3 regions of the Neobacillus camarae genome follow, and region 1 is predicted to be linked to each of the others. Evidence: riboswitches for the same ligand, from Rfam matches in the RefSeq annotation. Region 1 holds a riboswitch; each other region holds the start of a gene.

Region 1 (4,218 bases):
ACTGGTACAACCGCACCTTTGTATTTTTCAAGAATCCAGTCTTGAATTTCTTTAGAGTGAAGCACTTCCACTAATGTTTTGATGGCTTCTTTCTTTTCATCGCCTTTACGAACGGCAATGACGTTTACATATGGTGAATTTTCATCTTCGATGGCAATGGAATCTTTGACTGGATTTAGTCCTGCATCAATCGCATAGTTTGAGTTGATTAACACAGCATCGCCTTCACCATTGTTGTAAATTTGCGGAAGAAGCTTTGCTTCATAGTTAGCATCAAATTTTAGGTTCTTTGGATTTTCCACAACATCTTTAACTTCTGCTTTTGTTTTATCAATGCCTTCTTTAAGCTTGATTAATCCTTGTGCTTCTAATAATGAAAGAAGACGGCCATGGTCTGCTACAGAGTTGCTCATGATTAAGTGTGCGCCATTTGGAAGATCTTTTAGGCTCTTGTATTTTTTTGAATAGACACCGATTGGTTCGATATGAATGCCGCCAGCGCTAACAAAGTCATAACCAAACTCTTTAATTTGGGCATTTAAATATGGGATGTGTTGGAAGTAGTTAGCATCCAATTCTTTCGAAGCCAAAGCTTTGTTCGGCAGCACATAGTCAGTAAACGTTTTGATTTCAAGGTCAATGCCTTTTTCTTTTAAAATCGGTTTGGCTTGTTCAAGAATTTCAGCATGTGGAACGGTTGATGCACCCACAACTAATTTTGTTGTTTTTTCATTGTCTCCAGAGGAGGATTTATCCTCCGAAGTGCCGCAAGCTCCCAGAGTCAGCAGCACAGTTAAAGCAACTAATATAGAAAGTATCTTTTTCATTTTCATGATCTCCTTTTATCTTTTATCTATTTTTGAAGTGATAAAATCACCAATAAACTGAATGACAAAAACGATGATAAGAATAATGACGGTTGCCACAAAGGTGACGTCATTTTGGTTCCTCTGGAAGCCGAGATTATATGCCAGATTTCCCAGGCCGCCGGCGCCAATCGCTCCGGCCATTGCCGTGTATCCCACAATCGCGATGCCTGTAACCGTTATTCCAGAAATGAGTGCTGGCAATGATTCAGGCAGAAGCACCTTCCAGATAATCGTACCTGTTGTCGCTCCCATTGACCTTGCTGCCTCGATAACGCCTTTATCAATTTCCCTTAAGCCTATCTCCACCAACCTAGCGTAAAACGGTGCTGCCCCGATAATCAAAGCCGGAAGGGCCGCCGTTTCCCCAATCATGGATCCTACTAAAAGGGTAGTAAAAGGAATCAGTAAGACAATCAGGATAATAAACGGAATGGACCGGAAAATATTTACGATAGCACTTATGACGGTATTTATTGGTTTGTTTTCCCACTGGTTTCCTTTAGATGTCAGAAATAGCAGCATACCCAACAAAGTCCCGAGGATAAAGGTAGCCACAACCGAAATCGCAGTCATATATAAAGTTTGTTTGGTTGCTTCCCACATGACCAGCCAGTCGACATTCTCTAACAATTTGCCGCTGTTATCCATTGCTGACCACCTCCACTCCTACTTGCTGGGAACGGATATAGTCAATCGCTTTATTGACTTCCACTGAATCCCCATCAAGGTGAATGAACAACGTCCCGTAAGAACCGCTGCGGGTTTGTGAAATCTTCCCTTGGAGAATGTTGGCTGTTACATCATGGTGTCTAATTAAATTAGTAATCAACGGCTGTTCTGCGGATTCTCCGATAAAAGTCAGCTGTACCACTTGCCCCGATTGATAACGCTCCAGCAAATGTTCCGCTGTTTCCGTCGTATCTTCCGGCTCGGTCACCTGTTTCACAAAGCGCTTGGTAATCGGCTGTTGCGGATTTTTAAACACATCCAATACTGACCCAAGCTCCACGACTTTTCCGCTTTCCATCACGGCCACCCGGTGGCAAATCTTACGAATAACATGCATTTCGTGGGTGATCAGCACGATGGTCAGCCCAAGCCGCTTATTAATATCAACCAATAAATCCAAAATAGAGTCGGTTGTTTGCGGATCAAGCGCAGAAGTTGCTTCATCACAAAGCAGCACTTTAGGGTTGTTGGCCAGAGCCCTGGCAATTCCGACCCTTTGTTTTTGTCCGCCGCTCAACTGTGAAGGGTATGCATTTTCCCTTCCTTCAAGACCCACCAGCTTAATTAGCTCTGCAACCCGCTGCTTTCTTTGAGGTCCGCTTACGCCGGCAATTTCAAGCGGAAAAGCAATGTTATCACTAACCGTCCTTGACCAGAGTAAATTAAAGTGTTGGAAAATCATGCTGATTTCCTGGCGGGCTTTTCTGAGCTCGCTGCCCTTTATTTTAGATATTTCCCGACCTGCCACAGTTACGGTTCCGTCGGTTGGCAGTTCAAGTCCGTTCAGCATACGTATCAGGGTACTTTTCCCTGCACCACTGTATCCAATAATTCCGAAAATTTCCCCCTCTTGAATTTCCAGATCTACATGGTTGACCGCCGTTAAATCCTTCTGTTTGGAGGGGAAAATTTTACTGACGTTTTTGATGGATATCATTCAATCACCTACTTTTTTACCGATATCATAAATATAGGGTTTGACATTAGAAGATGCTTTATTAGAAAAATAAAATAGCCTTTCTGCGCAGGCAGAAAGGCATCAAAAAACTAGTCCTTTCTCCCATCTCTCAAAGCAAGCGCTTTGTGTGAATTGGCACCATTTCAATAAATTGACGGTTGCCGGGCTTCATCGGGCACATCCCTCCACCTCTCTAGATAAGAGCATATAGCAAATCCTATATTTATATAATTTAAATTTATTTCTGAAATTTAATACAAATGCAATGCTACCACTGAAAAAAGCAGATGTCAACGAAAAATTCCTATCTTTATTCCGATTTCCGACTGGTAAAATTAAGCATTTGCCTTCAAGGAAAATAGACCGGTTGCCGTTTCAATGGCTTGTTCTAAATCTTCAATCAGATCCGCCGCATTTTCAATTCCAACCGATAATCGGATTAAGTCCTCTGAAACTCCGGCCGCTTTTAGGCCTTCGGCATCCAATTGCTGATGAGTGGTGCTTGCCGGGTGGATGATTAAGCTCTTGGCATCGCCGACATTGGCCACATGCGCCCATAAGGAAAGAGAATTGATCAGCTTGGCTCCGGCTTCCTTTCCGCCCTTGATGCCAAAAACAACCATCGAGCCGGCCCCTTTAGGCAAGTACTTTTCCGATAATTCATGGTCTGGATGCGATGGATGTCCCGGGTAAGATACCCAATCAACAGCCGGGTGATTTAATAAATAATCGACGAGTTGTTTCGTGTTCGCCACATGTTCCTTCATCCTTACATGCAGGGTTTCCAGGCCAAGGGTGAATAAGAAGGCATTCTGCGGGCTTAATGCCGGTCCGAGGTCACGCAGCAGTTGAACACGGGCTTTGACGATATAGGCTGCCGCACCTAAAGCTTCAGCGTACACTAAGCCATGATAGCTGTCATCTGGAGTGGTGAAGCCTGGGAACCGTGGCGAATTCCAATCAAACTTACCGCCATCGACAATAATGCCGCCTGTGGTCGTGCCGTTCCCCAACAGCCATTTAGTAGCAGAGTGAACCACAATGTCGGCACCATGCTCTATAGGCCGGCACAGGTATGAAGTAGCGAACGTGTTATCGATAATCAGCGGTACCCCAGCCTCATGGGCAATTTCAGCCACTTTTTCGATATCCAACACGCGCAGGCTCGGATTTCCGATCGTTTCGGCAAAAATGGCTTTTGTTTTGTCCGTAATCGCTTCCCGAAAGTTTTCCGGATTTTCCCCGTCAACAAATTTTACCTTAATTCCGTATTTAGGCAGCGTCACGGCAAATAAATTATAGGTCCCGCCGTATAGATTGGCCGCTGAGACAATTTCATCTCCTGCTTCGGCGATGTTTAAAATGGCCAAAGTGATTGCCGCCATTCCGCTGGCGACAGCTAATGCACCCACTCCGCCCTCGAGTAAAGCAACTCGGTCTTCAAAAACGGTTGTCGTCGGATTATGAATCCGCGTGTATATGTAACCAGGTTCCGCCAAGCTGAACAGGTTTGCTGCGTGTTCTGTATTTTTGAATTGGTAGGCATTGTTTTGATAGATTGGAACGGCCCGCGCCCCCGTTACTGGATCCGGTGCTAAGCCCCCATGAACACTCAATGTTTCCAACCGATACTTCTTTTGATTTTCTCCCACGTTTCTCGCT
Region 2 (4,218 bases), 170 kb from region 1:
CCTTGGTTCCTTCAGGCATCAAATTGGCAATCCCTTTAAGCAGGGTTTTTCCAACCCGAGGGATTTTATTAAAAATCTGCAGGTCATGCGGTTCGCGGTAAATGTTATAGCCGCCGAATAATTCATCGGCCCCTTCACCGGATAGGACTACCGTTACATGTTTTCGTGCTTCACGTGCCACAAAGTACAACGGTACACAAGCAGGGTCAGCAAGCGGGTCATCCATATGCCACATGATTTTCGGAACTTCCTTCATATATTCTTCCGGTGTAATAACATAGCTGATGTTTTCAACTCCAAGCTTTTCCGCCGTTTCTTTGGCGACATCTATCTCACTAAAGCCATTGCGTTCAAAGCCAACAGAGAATGTTTTAATCGCTGGGTGAAACTCTTTTGCGATAGAAGCGATAATGGATGAGTCAATTCCCCCGGAAAGAAAAGAGCCGACAGGAACATCACTGCGCATATGTTTTTCTACTGAATCAAACAGGATATTCCGGATTTCCTTCACATATTCGGCTTCGGATTTTTGTACCGGGTTAAAATGTGCTTTCCAATAGCGTTTGATTTCCATGGGCGAGCCCACTTTTTTGATAAAATAATGGCCCGGCTCCAGTTTTAAAATTCCCTTTGATAATGTGTTCGGTTCAGGAACAAACTGATATGTCAAATACTGCTGCAAGGCATCATAGTCGAGTACATCATTTTCGAGTGCCAGTAGGATACTCTTTTTCTCAGATGCAAAATAGGTTTTTTCGCCGTCTTCCATATAGAAGAATGGCTTGATGCCGAAATGGTCCCGGGCACCGTACAGGGTTTGTTCCTGCTTATCCCAGATGACAAAAGCAAACATCCCGCGTAATTTATCAACCGCTTTTTCCTTCAAGTGGCTGTATAAAGCAATAATAACCTCTGTATCTGAACTTGTTGCAAAGGAGAGACCTTCCTTTAATAGTTCCTCGCGCAGTTCAACGTAGTTATAAACCTCGCCATTAAAAATAATCCAATACCGTTCATTCTCATAGGTCAGCGGCTGATGCCCGCTTTCGATGTCAATGATACTAAGGCGCCGAAAACCAAATTGGACATGCTCGTCAAAATAATAACCATCGTCATCCGGCCCGCGATGGGTAATTATATCATTCATATTTTTAAAATGTTCGATTTGCTCATCGTTATAGCTTTGCGGTTTGTCGTGTACACAACCAATAAAACCACACATTATGTACCTCACCTACTTCATCTTAATTTGATGCCAAGAAAAAAACATACTCTCTTATACTACCACTTTTTTTAAAAAAAGGAACTGTGAACATAAGGAAAATTTGAAGCGTAAGAGCCTTGGCAATGTATTATCATTGTTCACTGCGGAGAGTGCCTGTAAACATGTTATTCCTTTAATCCCCATACTTTACTGGAATTAGACGAAAAATAAAAATGGGAGTTACATTGTTATGCAACTCCCATCCTATTAACATCCTTCCGTCTGCCCCAGCAGTGCGTCCGCTTTATCTGTCCGTTCCCAAGGAAGATCCAAATCGGGACGGCCAAAGTGTCCGTATGCAGCCGTTTGCTTGTAAATTGGCCGGCGAAGATCCAACATTTTTATAATTCCCGCCGGACGAAGATCAAAGTTCTTCTCCACTAATTGAACCAATACATCCTCATTCACCTTGCCGGTACCAAATGTATCGATTGAAATGGAAACTGGTCTTGCCACGCCAATGGCATAAGCAAGCTGTACCTCACATTTGTCAGCCAAACCTGCTGCAACAATATTTTTCGCCACATACCGGGCAGCATAGGCAGCGGAACGGTCAACCTTGGTCGGGTCTTTACCGGAAAACGCACCGCCGCCATGACGAGCATAACCGCCATAAGTATCAACAATAATTTTGCGCCCGGTTAAACCGGCGTCCCCCTGCGGACCGCCAATAACGAACCGCCCTGTCGGGTTAATAAAATACTTTGTATTTTCATCAATCAATTCTTTTGGAACAACCGGATTAATCACATATTCTTTTACGTTACGCTGAATCTGCTCCAGTGAAATCTCCGGATGATGCTGCGTAGAAATGACAATCGTATCAATCCGTACTGGTTGGTTGTTTTCATCATATTCAACCGTAACCTGTGTTTTCCCGTCGGGGCGAAGATATGGAAGAATATCCTCTTTACGGACTTCGGTTAACCGGCGGGAAAGTTTATGAGCTAAAGAAATCGGCAGAGGCATGAGCTCTTTTGTCTCATTGCATGCAAATCCGAACATTAATCCTTGGTCCCCGGCGCCAATTGCCTCAATTTCTTCATCCGACATTTGCCCTTCCCTGGCTTCCAGCGCTTGGTTAACACCCATTGCAATGTCTGGTGACTGTTCATCAATAGAAGTTAAAACCGCACAGGTTTCGGAGTCAAAACCATATTTAGCACGATTATAGCCAATCCCTTTAATCGTTTCACGGACGATTTTGGGAATGTCAACGTAGGTCGAAGTGGTGATTTCCCCCGCCACCAACACCAATCCTGTTGTAACGGAAGTTTCCGCTGCAACCCGGGCATTAGGGTCTTTTGCTAAAATAGCATCCAAAATGGAATCAGAAATTTGGTCACAGATTTTATCAGGGTGACCTTCTGTAACTGATTCAGACGTAAACAAACGGCGTTTTGTGGACAATCTGAATTCCTCCTATAAATATGAAATAACGTGAGGCGGTCCCTTCAGGAATTCACCTCAAATTGATACGGAACTCATTCCCTTAGTAGTATGAAATAAACACGGGATTTTTATTAGTTATGTAAGTTTGTTATGTAAAACAGCACTATTTTGTGCCTAACAAAAAAACCTTTCCCTATGAGGAAAGGTTAATGCAAATGTTTGCGCGCCTTTCACTCTTATCGTTCAAGGCCAAGCCTTGCAACAGGTTTAGCACCTTTGCCTAGAAATCCTTTAAAAAGGTTTTCTTAGATTGCAGGTTGCTGGGTTTCATTGGGCCTGTCCCTCCACCAGCTCGGGATAAGAGAGTATCCGTTCAAATTAAAATGTTAACTGGACGATCGATTAAAGTCAATGAATTTTTTTGCAACTTGCTGCTAAAAACATAGACAAATAGCCGAAAACGCCAGAACATTTATGAGTTCTTATGTAATATTCCTTTTAAAATTTCAAACAAAGTTATAACTTTAGCTAAAACCGTAGAATAAAGTATATATAATACAAATTGTTTTTTGTTATTAGTATAGACTATTCCAATAAATATGTTATACTATTTAATAATTATAATCCGTTTTAAAAAAACATATAAAAAGGAAGGTTTCATTCAATGAATTCAGTTCATATTACCGATGAATTAGCGAATTTGTTAACCGGCCAAAATGTATACACCCAGCTATCCGTCCCGCAATTAGTCGAAAAGATTCTAAGACGAAAGGAAGGACAGTTAACTTCAACGGGTGCCGTTTGCGTTTCCACCGGAAAATACACCGGGAGATCGCCAAGGGACAAATTCATTGTGAACGAACCAGCAACAAAGGATAAAATCGCTTGGGGTCCCTCGTTGAATCAGCCCATATCGGAGGAAATATTTGTTAAATTATACCATAAGGTCATCGAATACTTGAAACAAAAACAAGAAATTTTTGTTTTTAAAGGGTTTGCCGGGGCCGATAAGAAATCACAATTGCCCATCCAAGTGATTAATGAACTAGCTTGGCAAAATTTATTTGCCCACCAGTTATTTATACGCCCTACTGAGGATGAGTTAGTGTCCCATGATAATCCATTTACCGTCATTTCCGCACCTCATTTCAAAGCCAATCCTGTAGTGGATGGCACGAACTCGGAAGCCTTTATCCTGATTTCTTTTGAGCGCAGGGTTGTCCTAATTGGGGGCACGGAATATGCAGGTGAAATGAAGAAATCGATCTTCTCAGTCATGAACTATCTCCTTCCCGAAAATCATATTTTTTCCATGCATTGTTCTGCCAATGTCGGGAAAGAAGGGGATGTCGCCCTGTTTTTCGGTTTATCCGGCACAGGGAAAACCACCTTGTCCGCCGACCCTCACCGCCGGCTGATCGGCGATGATGAACATGGCTGGTCGTCAAGCGGTGTATTTAATATTGAAGGCGGCTGCTATGCTAAAACCATTAATCTATCAGAAGAAAAAGAGCCGCAAATATTTAATGCCATCCGTTTTGGCACTGTACTTGAAAATGTCG
Region 3 (4,218 bases), on a different contig from region 1:
AAGGATGGACAAGCGGATTTCTAGGGGTTAAATTTTCTGGATAAAAAAGCGAGCCATCGGGGTTAAAGGATTTATCTTGTATCATGAGCGGAATATCATATTTCCCCTTAGGAAGGTCATGGCTCTGCTCATTAAAATCGTGAATAAGATAGAAACCTGCAAGACCAGCATAAAGATTCAGTCTTGTCACTCCCATTGCATGGTCATGATACCAAAGTGTGGCTGCTTGTTGTTGATTGGGATATTCATAGACTTGTCTGTTATATTTTGGACCCCTATATTCGAAATGGCGCGTAAACCAGGCCTCAGGGTGGCCGTCGCTGTCAGGGGCTGCATTGGCGCCATGGAGATGCACGACTGTACGAACCTCGGGGTCATCAATCGCACTATCTAAGGTTTTATCCACTGGTAAAAAGTGTTTTAAGGGAAGATTATTAATCCATTTTACTCTAACGGCATGTCCTTTCATTGTTTCAAAAGTAGGACCAGGATACTTACCGTTATAACCATAGATTAGGGCTTCTCCGAAGTCCTTATGAAATTTATGCTTCGTACATTTCATTTCAACCTCATAATAATCATAATCATTCCCTCGCGATACTGGTTTTAGAACCTTTGGAATTGGCAGTTCATCAACAAATTTCGGGATTGTAGCAGGTATTGATGGGTCTACCATATTATCAGTTTCACAACACTCTGTATATTCATAATCACTACTTTCTTCATGAAATTTATAATTCTCTTCCAAAAAAATCACCTTCTTGTTTATTATTTATAGATGCAGAACTGTGGTTTGAGTAGAATAATTGGCAAACGATAAAAATTAGCAGCTAATTTTTCTGCATTCCTTATTATGGCATTCGTTATAGTGTATGAAATCAGGAAAAGCCCGTAAAGGACGACCGTATAAATTTATTAAAATAGGTGCAGTTGATAAGCAGGAAACTCCTATTTTTTACAAAGCGGGATCCATTAAAATCGTTCGTTCTATCTTGAATAGACTATTGAAAAAGTAAAAGATAATGACGCCCCAACAACTAGCAAAAATAACCCTTGATGCTGTACATGAAAATAAACTTCTTATAGCTCCAATTTCAATGCGTAGAACAAAGGATGTTCTTTTCACGGTGTTTCCAGCCTTGCACAAAGGATTAATGAGATTAGTATGCAAGGCCAGCCGAGAAGCCCGCTTAACATAAGGCTGGAACTCTGCATAGCCACGCCGCTCCCTATCTTTTGAGTAAGGAAATAGTGAGTGATAAAATTTTTTCAGAAACAGGACATCATATTATGATAAGCTAAGGAAGAAACTCTTCGAAAGGAAGGATATTCTTGAAATACATAAAGATTGCCAACACCGAGTTAAATGCTTCAAACATTATTATGGGAAATATGCGAATTAACCAACTGTCCGCAGGTGATGCAGAAAAGTTGATTCGCACCGCAATGGATGAAGGAATTAATTTCTTTGACCATGCCGATATTTATGGAAGGGGCCAATGCGAGGAATTGTTTTCTGAAGCCATCCAAATGAATCCTGAAATCCGTGATGAAATGATACTTCAGAGTAAATGTGGCATTCGTCCAGATTTGGGATGCTTTGATTTCTCCGAGGAACATATTATCAATTCTGTTAACGGAATCTTAAAACGGCTGAAAACAGATTATCTTGATATCCTTTTGTTGCACCGCCCCGATCCGTTAATGGAACCAGAAGAAGTGGCTGCCGCATTTGAGAAACTTCATACAAGCGGTAAAGTGAAGTATTTTGGGGTTTCCAACTTTAATCCCGCTCAAATTGAGCTGCTGCAAAAGGCTTTACCTTATAAGCTCGTGATTAACCAACTGCAATTTGGAATCGCCCATACTCCTATGATTGATTCTGGCATTACCTTAAACATGAAGGTGGACCAATCGATTAACCGCGACAGCAGTATCTTGGAGTATTGCCGTTTGCATGATATCACTATCCAATCCTGGTCACCATTCCAGCATGGATTTTTTGAGGGAGTATTCCTTGGGGATTTCGAAAAGTTTCCGGAATTGAATCAAACAATAGACAAGATTGCTGAGAAATACGGAGTCACCAGTACTGCCATTGCGGTCGCATGGATTACACGCCATCCGGCCAACATGCAGGTGGTCCTTGGCACAACGAAACAGCAGCGATTAAAAGATTCCTGCCAGGGGTCAGAAATTAAATTGACCAGACAGGAATGGTATCAAATTTATAAAGCAGCAGGAAATATGGTGCCGTAAATTGATAAGGCGGGAGCAGAATTGCTTCTGCTTTTTTTGCGGACAAAAGACTGAAATGTTGCGAATTTACGGACAAGAATATTTTTTTAGAAAAATATATTGACGGTAATTAAGAAAAGTATTATTCTTACTTTTGTAACAAATGCATATTGTAATCTCTTATCGAGAGAGACGGAGGGAAATGGCCCTATGAAGTCTCGGCAGCGGGTTCTTTTGAACACTGTGCCAATTCCATCAGGTTTCGCCTGATAGATAAGAAGAGAAGTACCTATTTAGTGTGCGATAATCCTCTTCCTATCAAGGAGAGGATTTTTTTAATTTGTTAGTAGGTCTGAGAATCAAAATATTATTCAATAAATAGTATTTTGATTCTTCAGACTCTAATATTAATACAAATATTACTTCCTGGGGGTAACAACATGAAAAAAGCTTTGATTGTATTGGCTGCAGCCATTTTAATGATTGTATCCGGACTTGCAGGCTGCGGGAAACAAGAGGCCAAACAGGCATCAGGCAAAGCAGCTAAAAACATTAAGCAAGAGATCACGACAAACCTTGCAGGTGAACCATATACCGTGGATCCTGCGTTTGCATCCGACACCACGTCTTTCTGGGTCATTGACCATTTATATGAAGGTCTGTACACCTATGATAAGAAAGGTAATATCGTGGAAGGTGCTGCTAGCAAAATTCAAACTTCCGAAGATGGAAATACCTATACGTTTACCATCCGTGACGGGGCAAAATGGTCCAATGGAGACCCGGTGACCGCAAAAGATTTTGAATATTCATGGAAACGGGTGTTGAATCCAACTACCGGAGCCTATGACGCTTCTTCCATGTATTATATTAAAGGAGCGGAAGCTTATAATACTGGAAAAGGCAGTGTGGAAGATGTCGGTATTAAAGCTACAGATGATAAAACCCTAGTAGTGGAGTTAAGCAACCCGTTAAAATTTTTCCCTAAAATTATGATGAGTGAAGCTTATTTGCCGGTTAATCCCAAAGTGGTGGAGGCCGACAAAAACTGGGCAGCCGAAGCAGCGGGAATTGTCACGAATGGCGCTTATACTGTCAAAGAATGGAAGCATGATGCAGAGCTTTCGCTTACTAAGAGTCAAACCTATTGGAATGCCAAAGAAATTACCATGGATGACATTCACTTTAAGATGGTAGCAGATGCGACTACCTACTATCAAATGTTTAAAACAGGTGAACTGGACCTAATCAAACAGTTGCCTATCGACTCGATTGAGCAGGAAAAGAGCACGCCGGAATTCGTTTCACATCCGCAATTCAGCGTTTATACGTATACCTTTAATGTCAATGAAAAGCCGTTTAATAATAAGAAAATCAGGCAAGCCTTCTCCTATGCGATTGACCGTAAAGCCATTACTGAGAGCGTGTCAAAAGCAGGCGAAGTACCGGCATTCGGTTATGTGCCAAACGGTGTCAAAACGGCTTCAGGCAAGGATTTCCGTGATGAAGCTGAGAAATATTATCAGTTTAACCCGAAAAAGGCCAAGCAATTATTAAAAGAGGGGCTCGAAGAAGAAGGCTTGACCGAATTGCCTCCAGTTACCTTTAAATACAATACAGCCGACAATCACAAGAAAATTGTCGAAGCCCTCCAGGAAATGTTAAAACAAAACCTCGGTGTCGAAGTGAAACTGGAGAATCAGGAATGGAAGACCTTTATCGATACATTTAAGCAAAAGAACTTCCAAGCAGCACGGATGGGCTGGGTCGGGGACTTTTTAGACCCGATTGGCGTGCTTCATCATTATACTTCCACCGATTCCAACAATTTCTCAAATTGGAGCAATCCAGAGTATGATGCTTTAATTCAACAGGCTACCGTTGAGCAAGATGAAGCCAAACGATATAAGCTTCTTCACCAAGCCGAAGACATCTTGATGGATGAACTTCCAATTTTGCCGATTTATTATTCGGCTCAAA

The links. A riboswitch is a leader RNA that binds a small molecule or an ion and turns the genes downstream of it on or off. The one in region 1 is predicted to bind S-adenosylmethionine.
Region 2: it holds a riboswitch for S-adenosylmethionine, as region 1 does, so the genes downstream of both, metK (methionine adenosyltransferase) here and ACY8D0_RS13900 (methionine ABC transporter ATP-binding protein) in region 1, are expected to answer to the same signal.
Region 3: it holds a riboswitch for S-adenosylmethionine, as region 1 does, so the genes downstream of both, ACY8D0_RS03090 (peptide ABC transporter substrate-binding protein) here and ACY8D0_RS13900 (methionine ABC transporter ATP-binding protein) in region 1, are expected to answer to the same signal.

Annotation. Positions count from the first base shown of each region.
Region 1 covers NZ_JBUCKX010000002.1:1,320,902-1,325,119, reverse strand. Annotated here, with positions in the region: gene ACY8D0_RS13910 (MetQ/NlpA family ABC transporter substrate-binding protein) at 1-827, opposite strand, end outside; gene ACY8D0_RS13905 (methionine ABC transporter permease) at 843-1,517, opposite strand; gene ACY8D0_RS13900 (methionine ABC transporter ATP-binding protein) at 1,510-2,535, opposite strand; SAM riboswitch class I at 2,656-2,760, opposite strand; gene ACY8D0_RS13895 (O-acetylhomoserine aminocarboxypropyltransferase/cysteine synthase family protein) at 2,892-4,208, opposite strand.
Region 2 covers NZ_JBUCKX010000002.1:1,493,992-1,498,209, reverse strand. Annotated here, with positions in the region: gene asnB (asparagine synthase (glutamine-hydrolyzing)) at 1-1,222, opposite strand, end outside; gene metK (methionine adenosyltransferase) at 1,472-2,674, opposite strand; SAM riboswitch class I at 2,890-3,020, opposite strand; gene pckA (phosphoenolpyruvate carboxykinase (ATP)) at 3,321-4,218, shown strand, end outside.
Region 3 covers NZ_JBUCKX010000001.1:633,944-638,161, forward strand. Annotated here, with positions in the region: gene ACY8D0_RS03080 (multicopper oxidase family protein) at 1-748, opposite strand, end outside; gene ACY8D0_RS03085 (aldo/keto reductase) at 1,333-2,259, shown strand; SAM riboswitch class I at 2,416-2,518, shown strand; gene ACY8D0_RS03090 (peptide ABC transporter substrate-binding protein) at 2,679-4,218, shown strand, end outside.